Regions from separate parts of the Deinococcus seoulensis genome, predicted to be linked through region 1. Evidence: riboswitches for the same ligand, from Rfam matches in the RefSeq annotation. Region 1 holds a riboswitch; the other holds the start of a gene.
What was found. A riboswitch is a leader RNA that binds a small molecule or an ion and turns the genes downstream of it on or off. The one in region 1 is predicted to bind thiamine pyrophosphate.
Positions count from the first base shown of each region.

Region 1 (4,530 bases):
ACGCCCGTCAGCTGCGTCACCCACCCCTGCGGCCCCAGCAGCGCACTGATTCCCAGCACCGCCACCAGCGTCGGCGTCACGAACGGCAGCAGCAACAGCCGCAGGAACAACGCCTTCCCCCGCACCTCGAACCGCGACAGCAGGAACGCCAGCGGCACCCCCACCAGCAGCGCCGCCAGCGTCGTCACGCCCGCCTGCGCCAGCGTCCACCACAACCGACCCTGAAAGTACGGGTCCGCCCACACCGACAGGTTCACGCCGCCCTCCGACAGCGTCCGGGCCAGCGGCAGCACGAGGAACACGGCCACGAAGATCAGGCCGGGAACGGCCAGGAGCCAGCCTTGCAGGCGTGAAGGGGTCATGGGTGGGCGCCTGCGGCGGGTTGCCCCACCCCCCAGCCCCCATCCCCAGGGGGGACGGGGGAGCCTGCGTTGGCACTGGGCAGGTATTTCTCTGATTCGGCCGGTAGCAATTGGCGGTGATGGTTCCTGCTCAGACGCCATCCTCCGGTCACGCCGCGCGCGCCCCGCGCGCTGCGCGCCCATGAGCGAGTGCGCCTAGGCCAGCGAATCAAGATGAGCGAGGGGCCGCCCCCGAGTGATGAGGGCCAGTGGCGACGGGCTCGGTTGCTGTCTCGGTTGGTTGGCAGGGTGTCTGGGTGCATGTGGGCAGGTTCTACTTGTTCAGCTTCGGCAGAAGCATGTTTTCAGGCTCCCCTTGAGGGGAGCTGTCAGCGAAGCTGACTGAGGGGTCCTGCGAAGCAGAGGGGGTTATTTTTCCTGCCTCCCGCGTCCTCATCGTGCCCGGAGGACCTGTGTGATCCAGGCGTCCACGAGGCGTTGGGGGTTGGCGGCGACTTCGGTCTTGATGGGGGTGGGCTGGGGTTCCTGCGCGAAGGTGAACACGGGGTTCAGGGGTGTGCCTTTCACGGCGGGGTAGATCCACATGCGGGTGGGGATGTCGGTCTGGACGGGTGCGCTCAGCATGAAGTCCACGAATTTGCGGGCCAGGGTGGTCTGTTTGCTGCCTTTGAGGATGCCGACGCCTTCAAGTTGGGTGTAGGTGCTGCCGGGCAGGAAGAGGTTGGCGGTGGGGGCCTGCGTGGGGAGTTTGGTGGGGTTGAAGCCGTCGGCGTAGAAGACTTCGGCGGCGGGGCTGCTGGCGTAACTGAGGACGATGGGGTAGCGGCCGCCGTTGCGGGTGAAGTCCTTGTAGTAGGCGTCGCTCCAGCCGCGTGTGACTTTCATGCCTCCGGCGCGGGCGGCGCGCCACCAGTTCCAGGCGCCTGCTTCGCCGTAGTGGTTGACGGTGGCGAGCAGGAACGCGAGGCCGGGGCTGCTGGTGGCGGGGCTCTGCACGACGGTCAGTCGCGCGTAGGTGGGGGTTTTCAGGTCGTCGAGGCTTTTTGGCAGGGCGACCTTGTTCTTCTCGAACCATGCGCGGTCGTAGTTCAGGGCGACGAAGCCGTAGTCGACGGTGTTCAGCAGGCCGTCCTCGCTCAGGCGGTACGCGGCGGGCACTCGGCTTAGTGCGGGGCTTTTGTAGGGCTGGAGGAGGTCGGCCTGTCGGGCGCGGGGCAGCAGGCTGTTGTCCAGGCCGTACACCACGTCGGCAATCGGGGCGCGGCGGGTGAGGATCAGGCGGTTCAGGAGTTCCCCGGCGTCGCCGCCCTTGATGAAGCGCACCTTCGCCCGGTTCTGCGTCTCGAACGCGGCGATCAGCTTCCTGTCCACGTCGAAGGAGTCGTGCGTGATGACGGTCAGGGTGGCCTGGGCGCTGGCGGCGCTGGCAAGGGCAAGTGCGGCAAGTACGGTCAGTTTGGTCTGCATAAGAAAGTCCCCTCGCGTCACGAGGGGAAGCGGTGGGCAGTCGCCACACGTGGGGTGTGGGCTGCCGGTCACGCTCCCTCCGCCGGTATGACCCGGATCAGGTTCTTTGGGGTCAAGTCTCAGCCCGCCATTCCTGGCAGGCACCCCCGGTGACGCATCCGGCAGGATAGCGCAGGCCGCGTGGGGGGTGTCCTGCGTCACCTGTTGCGGTTGCGGGGCGCGGCGCGTGCCACGCTGGGTCATGCGGAATCTGCTGGTGTGGGTGGTCGTGCAGGATGAGCGGGGCCGGGTGCTGCTGGGCCGCCGGGACGGGTCGGCGTACGGGCACGGGTTGTGGGGCCTGCCGGGCGGTCAGGTGGAGCCGGGCGAGGGTCTGCCCGAGGCGGCGGCGCGTGAGGTCTGGGAGGAGGTGGGGCTGACCCTGGACCCGACCGGCCTGCGGGTGCTGGGCGTGCGGAGGTACGAGGTGGACGGCGCGCAGGGCACGGACTTCCTGTTCCGTGCGCCGGACTGGGTGGGCGTGCCGCAGCCGCTGCACAAGACCTCCGAGGTCGCGTGGTTCGCGCCGGGTGACCTGCCGGACGACGCGTTGCCGTGGCTGGCGCCGCTGCTGGACGCGCACCTGAACCGGGGTGTGTTCGTGACCGAGCAGCTGTCCGACGTGCGGCAGGCGCGGGGGATCGCGTGACGTTTCATCTGGTGGCCTGGGCGGTGCTGCTGGACGGTCAGGGGCGGGTGCTGCTGGGGCGGCGCAGCGGCGCGTCGTACGCGGACGGCCTGTGGGGGCTGCCGGGCGGGCATGTGGAGGCGGGAGAGACCCTGGCGGGCGCGGCGGCGCGTGAGGCGGCCGAGGAGGTGGGCGTGAGCCTGGACCCGGCGGCGCTGGCCTGCCTGGGCGTGGCCCGCTACGACCTGGACGGTTCACAGGGGCTGGACGTGTTCTTCGAGGCGCGCACCTGGGTGGGAACGCCGCGCCCGCTGGAGAAGACCTCGGAGGTGGGGTGGTTCGACCCCGGGGACCTGCCGGACGACGCGCTGCCCTGGCTGGGGCGTGCGCTGGCGTTGCATCTGCTGGGCGGTGTGCGGCTGGCCGAGCAGGTGGACGGCATGGCGCAGGTGCAGGCGCTGCGGGTGGCGAGTCCGGCCCGGTAGGGGCGTCCGGGCGGGATGGACACTCGCGCTTCTGTGACGAAGGGCGCGATTGTGCGTCCTTCCATCTGGAATACTTCCAGATGAAATGAGTGCTGCGACCTCCCCCTACCCCGACCCCGGCACCGGCCCGGGCGACCCCGGCGACGCCCTGTACCTGCTGGTGCGCACCACCCTGCGCTTCTCACGGCGCTTCAAGCACGCGCTGGACGAACCGCTGGAACGCGCCCTGGGCCTGAACACCAAGGAACTGCTGGTGCTGGCCAGCATCATGGACGGCTATGACACGCCCGGCGCGGTCGCTGCCCGCCAGAACCTGCCCGCCCCCACCGTGACCCGCATCGTGACCAAACTGGTCGGCGCGGGCCTCGTGCAGCGCGTCACGGACCCCGCCGACCTGCGCCTGCAACGCCTGCAACTCACCCCGCAGGGCGAGGCGACCCGCGCCCGCACCCGCGCCACCGGCCAGGACATCGTGCAGGCCCACTTCGGACACCTGCCCCCGGAAAAAGTCCAGGCCGCACTGAACGCCCTGAACGCCCTGGACGAAGCGCTGAACGCCTCACCCGCCCCCACCGGAGAACGCGCATGACCACACCCCCCACCCCCGCCACCCCGGCCACGCACAGCGGCCTGAACGAACGCGAGAAGATCCTGGCGTTCGTCGGCATCCTGACCGTCCTGTTCCTCTCCAGCCTGAACCTGACCGTCGTCGGCAGCGCCATGCCGCGCGTCATCAGCGACCTGGGCGGCTTCCACCTGTACGCCTGGGCGTTCACGGCGTACTCGCTGGCGACCACCATCACCATTCCCATCGTGGGCACCATCAGCGACCGCTACGGCCGCCGCCCCCTGATCCTGCTCGGCATCGCCGTGTTCGCGCTGGGCAGCGTCGGCCTGGGCTTCGTGCAGAACATGGAAGGCCTGATCATTCTGCGCGCCGTGCAGGGCATCGGCGGCGGCACCCTGATGGCCATGAGCTTCACCGCCATCGCCGACCTGTTCACGCCCATCGAACGCGGCCGCTACCAGGGCTACACCGGCGCCGTCTGGGGCGTCAGTTCCGTCGTGGGGCCGCTCGTCGGGGGCTTCCTGACCGACCACCTGGGCTGGCGCAGCGTGTTCTTCGTGAACCTGCCCTTCGCGCTGCTCGCCGCGTACTTCATCTGGCGCTTCTTCCGCCTGCCTGCCCCCAGCACGCACAGCCCCGCCGCGCACGCCCGCTTCGACACCCCCGGCGCGTTCCTGCTGGGCGCGTCCGTCACCACCCTCACGCTGGCGCTGTCATGGGGCGGCGGCACGTACGCCTGGACCAGCCCGGTCATCCTGAGTCTGCTGATCGGCACGCTCGTGCTGTTCACCGGGTACGCCCTGCACAGCGCCCGCCAGGAACGCCCCATCCTGAACCTGCGCCTCCTGAAAGACCGTGGAATTGCCGTCGCGTCCTTCGCGGGCTTCATGACCAGCGCCGGGATGTACGCCGCGATCCTGTACCTCCCGCTGTACATGCAGGGCGTGCGCGGCTCCAGCGCCAGCGGCAGCGGCCTCGCCC
Region 1 is NZ_BMQM01000013.1:70,039-74,568, reverse strand. Features, by position in the region: gene IEY70_RS10825 (ABC transporter permease) at 1-362, opposite strand, end outside; gene IEY70_RS10820 (thiamine ABC transporter substrate-binding protein) at 795-1,829, opposite strand; TPP riboswitch at 1,886-1,987, opposite strand; gene IEY70_RS10815 (NUDIX domain-containing protein) at 2,071-2,517, shown strand; gene IEY70_RS10810 (NUDIX domain-containing protein) at 2,514-2,981, shown strand; gene IEY70_RS10805 (MarR family winged helix-turn-helix transcriptional regulator) at 3,067-3,570, shown strand; gene IEY70_RS10800 (MDR family MFS transporter) at 3,567-4,530, shown strand, end outside.

Region 2 (4,530 bases), on a different contig from region 1:
CGGGGGGTCGCCACGAGGTACAGGCGGCCCGGCTTCACGCCGCCGGACCTCACGCCCGCTCCTCGCCGGACTGCTCCGGGCGGGGCAGGTACACCTCGCTGCCGTGCGCGCGGAATTCCTGCGCCTTGGCTTCCAATCCGGCCAGGATCTCAGGCGTGCGCAACTCGTGGCTGAGTTTCATGGAGCAGAACTGCGGGCCGCACATGGAGCAGAAGTGCGCGGTCTTGGCCGCCTCGGCCGGGAGGGACTCGTCGTGCAGTTCGCGGGCGCGGAACGGGTCGAGCGCCAGGTTGAACTGATCCTGCCAGCGGAACTCGAACCGCGCCCGGCTGATGGCGTTGTCGCGGGCCTGCGCGCCCGGGTGGCCCTTGGCGAGGTCGGCGGCGTGCGCGGCGATGCGGTAGGCGATCACGCCGTCGCGCACGTCCTGCCGGTCCGGGAGGCCCAGGTGCTCCTTCGGCGTGACGTAACACAGCATGGCCGTGCCGTACCACGCGATCTGCGCCGCGCCGATCGCGGAGGTGATGTGGTCGTAGCCGGGCGCGATGTCGGTGGTCAGTGGCCCCAGCGTGTAGAACGGCGCTTCCTGGCACACGTCGAGCTGCCGGGTCATGTTCTCGCGGATCAGCTGCATGGGCACGTGGCCGGGGCCCTCGATCATGGTCTGCACCCCGTGGTCCCAGGCGACGCGGGTCAGTTCGCCCAGCGTGCCCAGTTCCGCGAACTGCGCGGCGTCGTTGGCGTCCTCGACGCTGCCGGGGCGCAGTCCGTCGCCGAGGCTGAAGGTCACGTCGTACGCGGCCATGATCTCGCAGATCTCGGCGAAGTGCGTGTGCAGGAAGTTCTCGCGGTGATGCGCGAGGCACCACTTGGCGAGGATGCTGCCGCCGCGCGACACGATGCCGGTGCGGCGCCGCACGGTCAGCGGCAGGTGGGCCAGCCGCACCCCGGCGTGCACCGTGAAGTAGTCCACGCCCTGTTCGGCCTGCTCGATCAGCGTGTCGCGGTACACGTCCCAGGTGAGGTCCTCGGCCACGCCGCCCACCTTCTCCAGCGCCTGGTAGATCGGCACGGTCCCGACCGGCACGGCGCTGTTGCGCACGATCCACTCGCGGGTCTGGTGAATGAAGCGCCCGGTCGAGAGGTCCATGATGGTGTCCGCGCCCCAGCGGGTCGCCCAGACGGCCTTCCCGACCTCCTCCTGGATGGAACTCGTGACGATGCTGGTGCCGATGTTCGCGTTCACCTTCACCCGGAAGTTCCGGCCGATGACGGTGGGTTCCAGTTCCGGGTGGTTGATGTTCGCGGGAATGACCGCGCGGCCGCGCGCGACCTCGGCGCGCACGAATTCCGGCGTGATCTCGCGCGGCGTGGCCGCCCCGAACCCCTGCCCCGGATGCTGGTGCGTCAGGTCGAACGCGGCCTCCTGGCGCAGCGCCTCGCGGATCGCCACGAATTCCATCTCGGGCGTGATCTGGCCGCGCCGCGCCGCCTGAAGTTGCGTGACCGCCTGCCCGCTGCGGGCGCGGCGCGGGGCGGGCACCTGCGGGAACGGCAGCGGGCCGTCCCGGTCCAGTTCCGGGCGGCAGCGGCCCGGCAGGGCGTCCAGCGCGGCGTGGTCCGCCAGCCAGGGCCGGGCGGTCACGAGGCCCCGGCGCAGGTCGACGGTCTGCGCCGCGTCCGTGAAGGGGCCGCTGGTGTCGGGCAGCAGCAGCGCGGCGTTCGGGACAGAGCGGGTCAGGTCGCCCAGGCGTTCCAGCGTGGGTGAGAGCGTCACGCGGCGCGCCGGGACGCGCACCTGCGGGTGCAGGGTGCCGCCCAGGTACACCTTCTGGCTGGCCGGGAACGGCTCGGTCAGGTCGGAATCGGGCAGCAGCGGGCCGGACAGCAGGTCGGTCGCCTGATCGGACGTGAGCTGGGCAGCGGCGCGGCGGGTGGAAACGGACGGATCTGAAACGGTCATGGGAACTCCCCGGCTGGCGCGGCGGCGCAGCAGAAACAGAGCGAAGAAACAGGGCAGAGAAACAGGGCGAGGGTGAGGGGGGCCTGCGGCGCCACCGGGCAGCACTGGGCAGCAGGGCAGGCCGCGCGGGGCCACGGAGAGGCCCGGCGTTCGGGAGCGGCGGCGTGCCGCGTTCAGTGCGTGTGGGTCAGGTTGGGTTCGTTCAGGCGTTCGGCGGTTTCAGCGCAACAAAGACGGCCCCCTCCCGTGCGTGGAGGGGGCCGATGATCCTGGGGCGGCGCGGGGGCCGCAGCAGTGAGCTTCAACCGTCACTCTCCCTCCGCTGGTGCAAACCAGATCAGGTTCCTAGGGTTGAACACGCTGTTCTCTCAGCCGCGCGCCAGATGCGCGGCACCCCTGGTGACTGCCCGGAGTGTACACCGGCCCGCGCGGAATGCAAGCCCGGCGCGCCGCTCAGCCGGACAGGCCGGAGCCCGCGTCACCGGACGGCGCCGCGCCCGGCAGGCTGAGCGGCAGGTCCAGCAGGTCCGGCAGCAGGGCCGTCATGGCGGGGTCCAGTTGCGCGCCCGCCTGCCGCTGCACGCGCCGGTACAGTTCGTCCGGGCTGGGGGGCGCCTGGGCGCCGGGCGGGTCGCTCAGGGTGTCCAGGGTGTCGATCAGGGCGAAGGCGCGGGCCAGCAGCGGAATCTGCTCTGCGCTCAGTCCGTCCGGGAAGCCCTGACCGTCCCAGCGTTCGTGGTGGTGGCGGATGACGGCCAGCGTGTCCGGGTGCAGCCCCCCGACCTGCCGGGCCAGGGTCTCGCCCGCCTGCGGGTGCGTGGCGTGCGGGCCGACCGTGAGGCCGATGTCGTGCAGGGCCGCGCCGTGCAGCAGGGCGCGGCGGGCCGGTTCGTCCAGGTTCAGGGTGCGGGCCAGTCGCGTGGCGAGCGCCATGACGCGCCGGGTGTGGCCGGGGCGTTCCAGGCCGCGCGTTTCGAGGCTCAGGCCCAGGGTCAGCAGCGCCCCGGTCTGCGCGTCCTGAAGTTCGGCGCGTTCTCGGGCGCGTTCCAGCGCGGAGAGGACGTGCGGGGTCAGGATGTCGATCAGGTCGGCGTCCTCGGCGCCGAAGGGTTCGTCGCGGGTGAAGCACACCACGCCCAGCGGTTGCCCGCGCAGGTGCAGCGGCGCGGCCATCATGGCGCCGCCCGTCAGGAACGCGGGGCGGTGAATGCGGCTGGTGCCGCGCACGTCCACGACGCGCAGCGTCTCGCGGCCCTCCAGCGCGGCCCACGCGAGCCCCTGCCCGCGCGGGAGGGTCACGCGGCCCTCGGTCTCGCTGACGCCCAGCAGGTGCCGGGACACCAGCCGGTCGCCGCGCGGGTCGTACTGCAGGAACACGATCTCGCGCGCGCCGAGCAGGGCGCGGCTGGTGCCGGTCACGGCCGCGATGACCTGCTCGGTGCTGAGGGCGCCGCGCAGCGTGCCGCTCAGGCGGGCGAGCGCCTCCAGTTCCCGCTGCTGCCGGGCCGCCAGGACGCGCCGGGCGCGGGCGCGCAGCAGCGCGGCGACCTGCTCGGTGAAGGTGCGGGCGGTGCGCTGCGCGTCCGGTCCGAACGGCGGGCCGGGCGCGACCCGGTCGAGGTTCAAGAAGGCCATGACCAGGCCGTCCACGGCGACCGGGACGCCCAGCGTCTCGTGAATGCCGTCCACGGACAGGTGCCGGAAGGACTCCTGTCCGGTCACCTGCGCCTCGACCTCGCTGGCGGCGTGGGTGTTCACGCGGACCGCCTCGCCGCGCAGGACGCGCGGCGCGCCCGCCTGCCAGTCGCCGGGCGGCCCGGCGTACCAGCGCAGCAGGCTGGCCGGTGAGCGCCGCTGTCCCAGCAGGTCGTCACTGAACCCGGTCTGGGCGCACAGCAGGAAATCCCCGCGGTTCAGGACGTACAGCGTGCCGCTCTGCGCGCCCGGAACGTCCTGCACGGCGGCCTGCAGCAGGGCCAGCCAGTCGGCGGCGTCCGGGTCGTGGTCGCGGGCCAGCAGGGCCAGGGTGCGGCGGGCGGCGAGCGTCACGGCCTGCGTCTGGTCGGTGCCGGGGTCGATCTCCACGCGGTTGCGGCCGGCGGCCTTGGCGCGGTACAGCGCCGCGTCCGCGCGGGCCAGGGTCGTCTCGCCGGGCTCGTCGGGTTGCGTGAGGGTCCACCCGGCCGAGAGGGTCACGGGTTGCCCGCCCCCGTCGATCTGCTGCGCGGCGCTCAGGCAGCGTTGCGTGACCATCAGGCCCTGCTCGGGCGTCAGGCCGCGCAGGATCAGCGCGAACTCCTCGCCGCCCACGCGGTACACGCTGTCCTGCGGGCGGACGCTGCGCAGCAGGACCTGCGCGACCTCGCGCAGCACCCGGTCGCCCGCCGCGTGCCCCAGGCGGTCGTTCACCTGCTTGAAGAAGTCCACGTCCAGCGCCACGAGGTGCTGCCCGGCGTCCAGTTCCGCGAGATCCAGGTCGAACTGACGGCGGTTGTTCAGGCCGGTCAGGGCGTCCGTGAACGCGGCGCGGCGCAGGTCCAGCAGGGACTCGAGGTGCCGGGCGCGCA
Region 2 is NZ_BMQM01000014.1:95,585-100,114, reverse strand. Features, by position in the region: gene thiE (thiamine phosphate synthase) at 1-53, opposite strand, end outside; gene thiC (phosphomethylpyrimidine synthase ThiC) at 50-1,963, opposite strand; TPP riboswitch at 2,260-2,371, opposite strand; gene IEY70_RS11405 (diguanylate cyclase domain-containing protein) at 2,417-4,530, opposite strand, start outside.
Region 2: another riboswitch for thiamine pyrophosphate. It lies ahead of thiC (phosphomethylpyrimidine synthase ThiC); the one in region 1 lies ahead of IEY70_RS10820 (thiamine ABC transporter substrate-binding protein).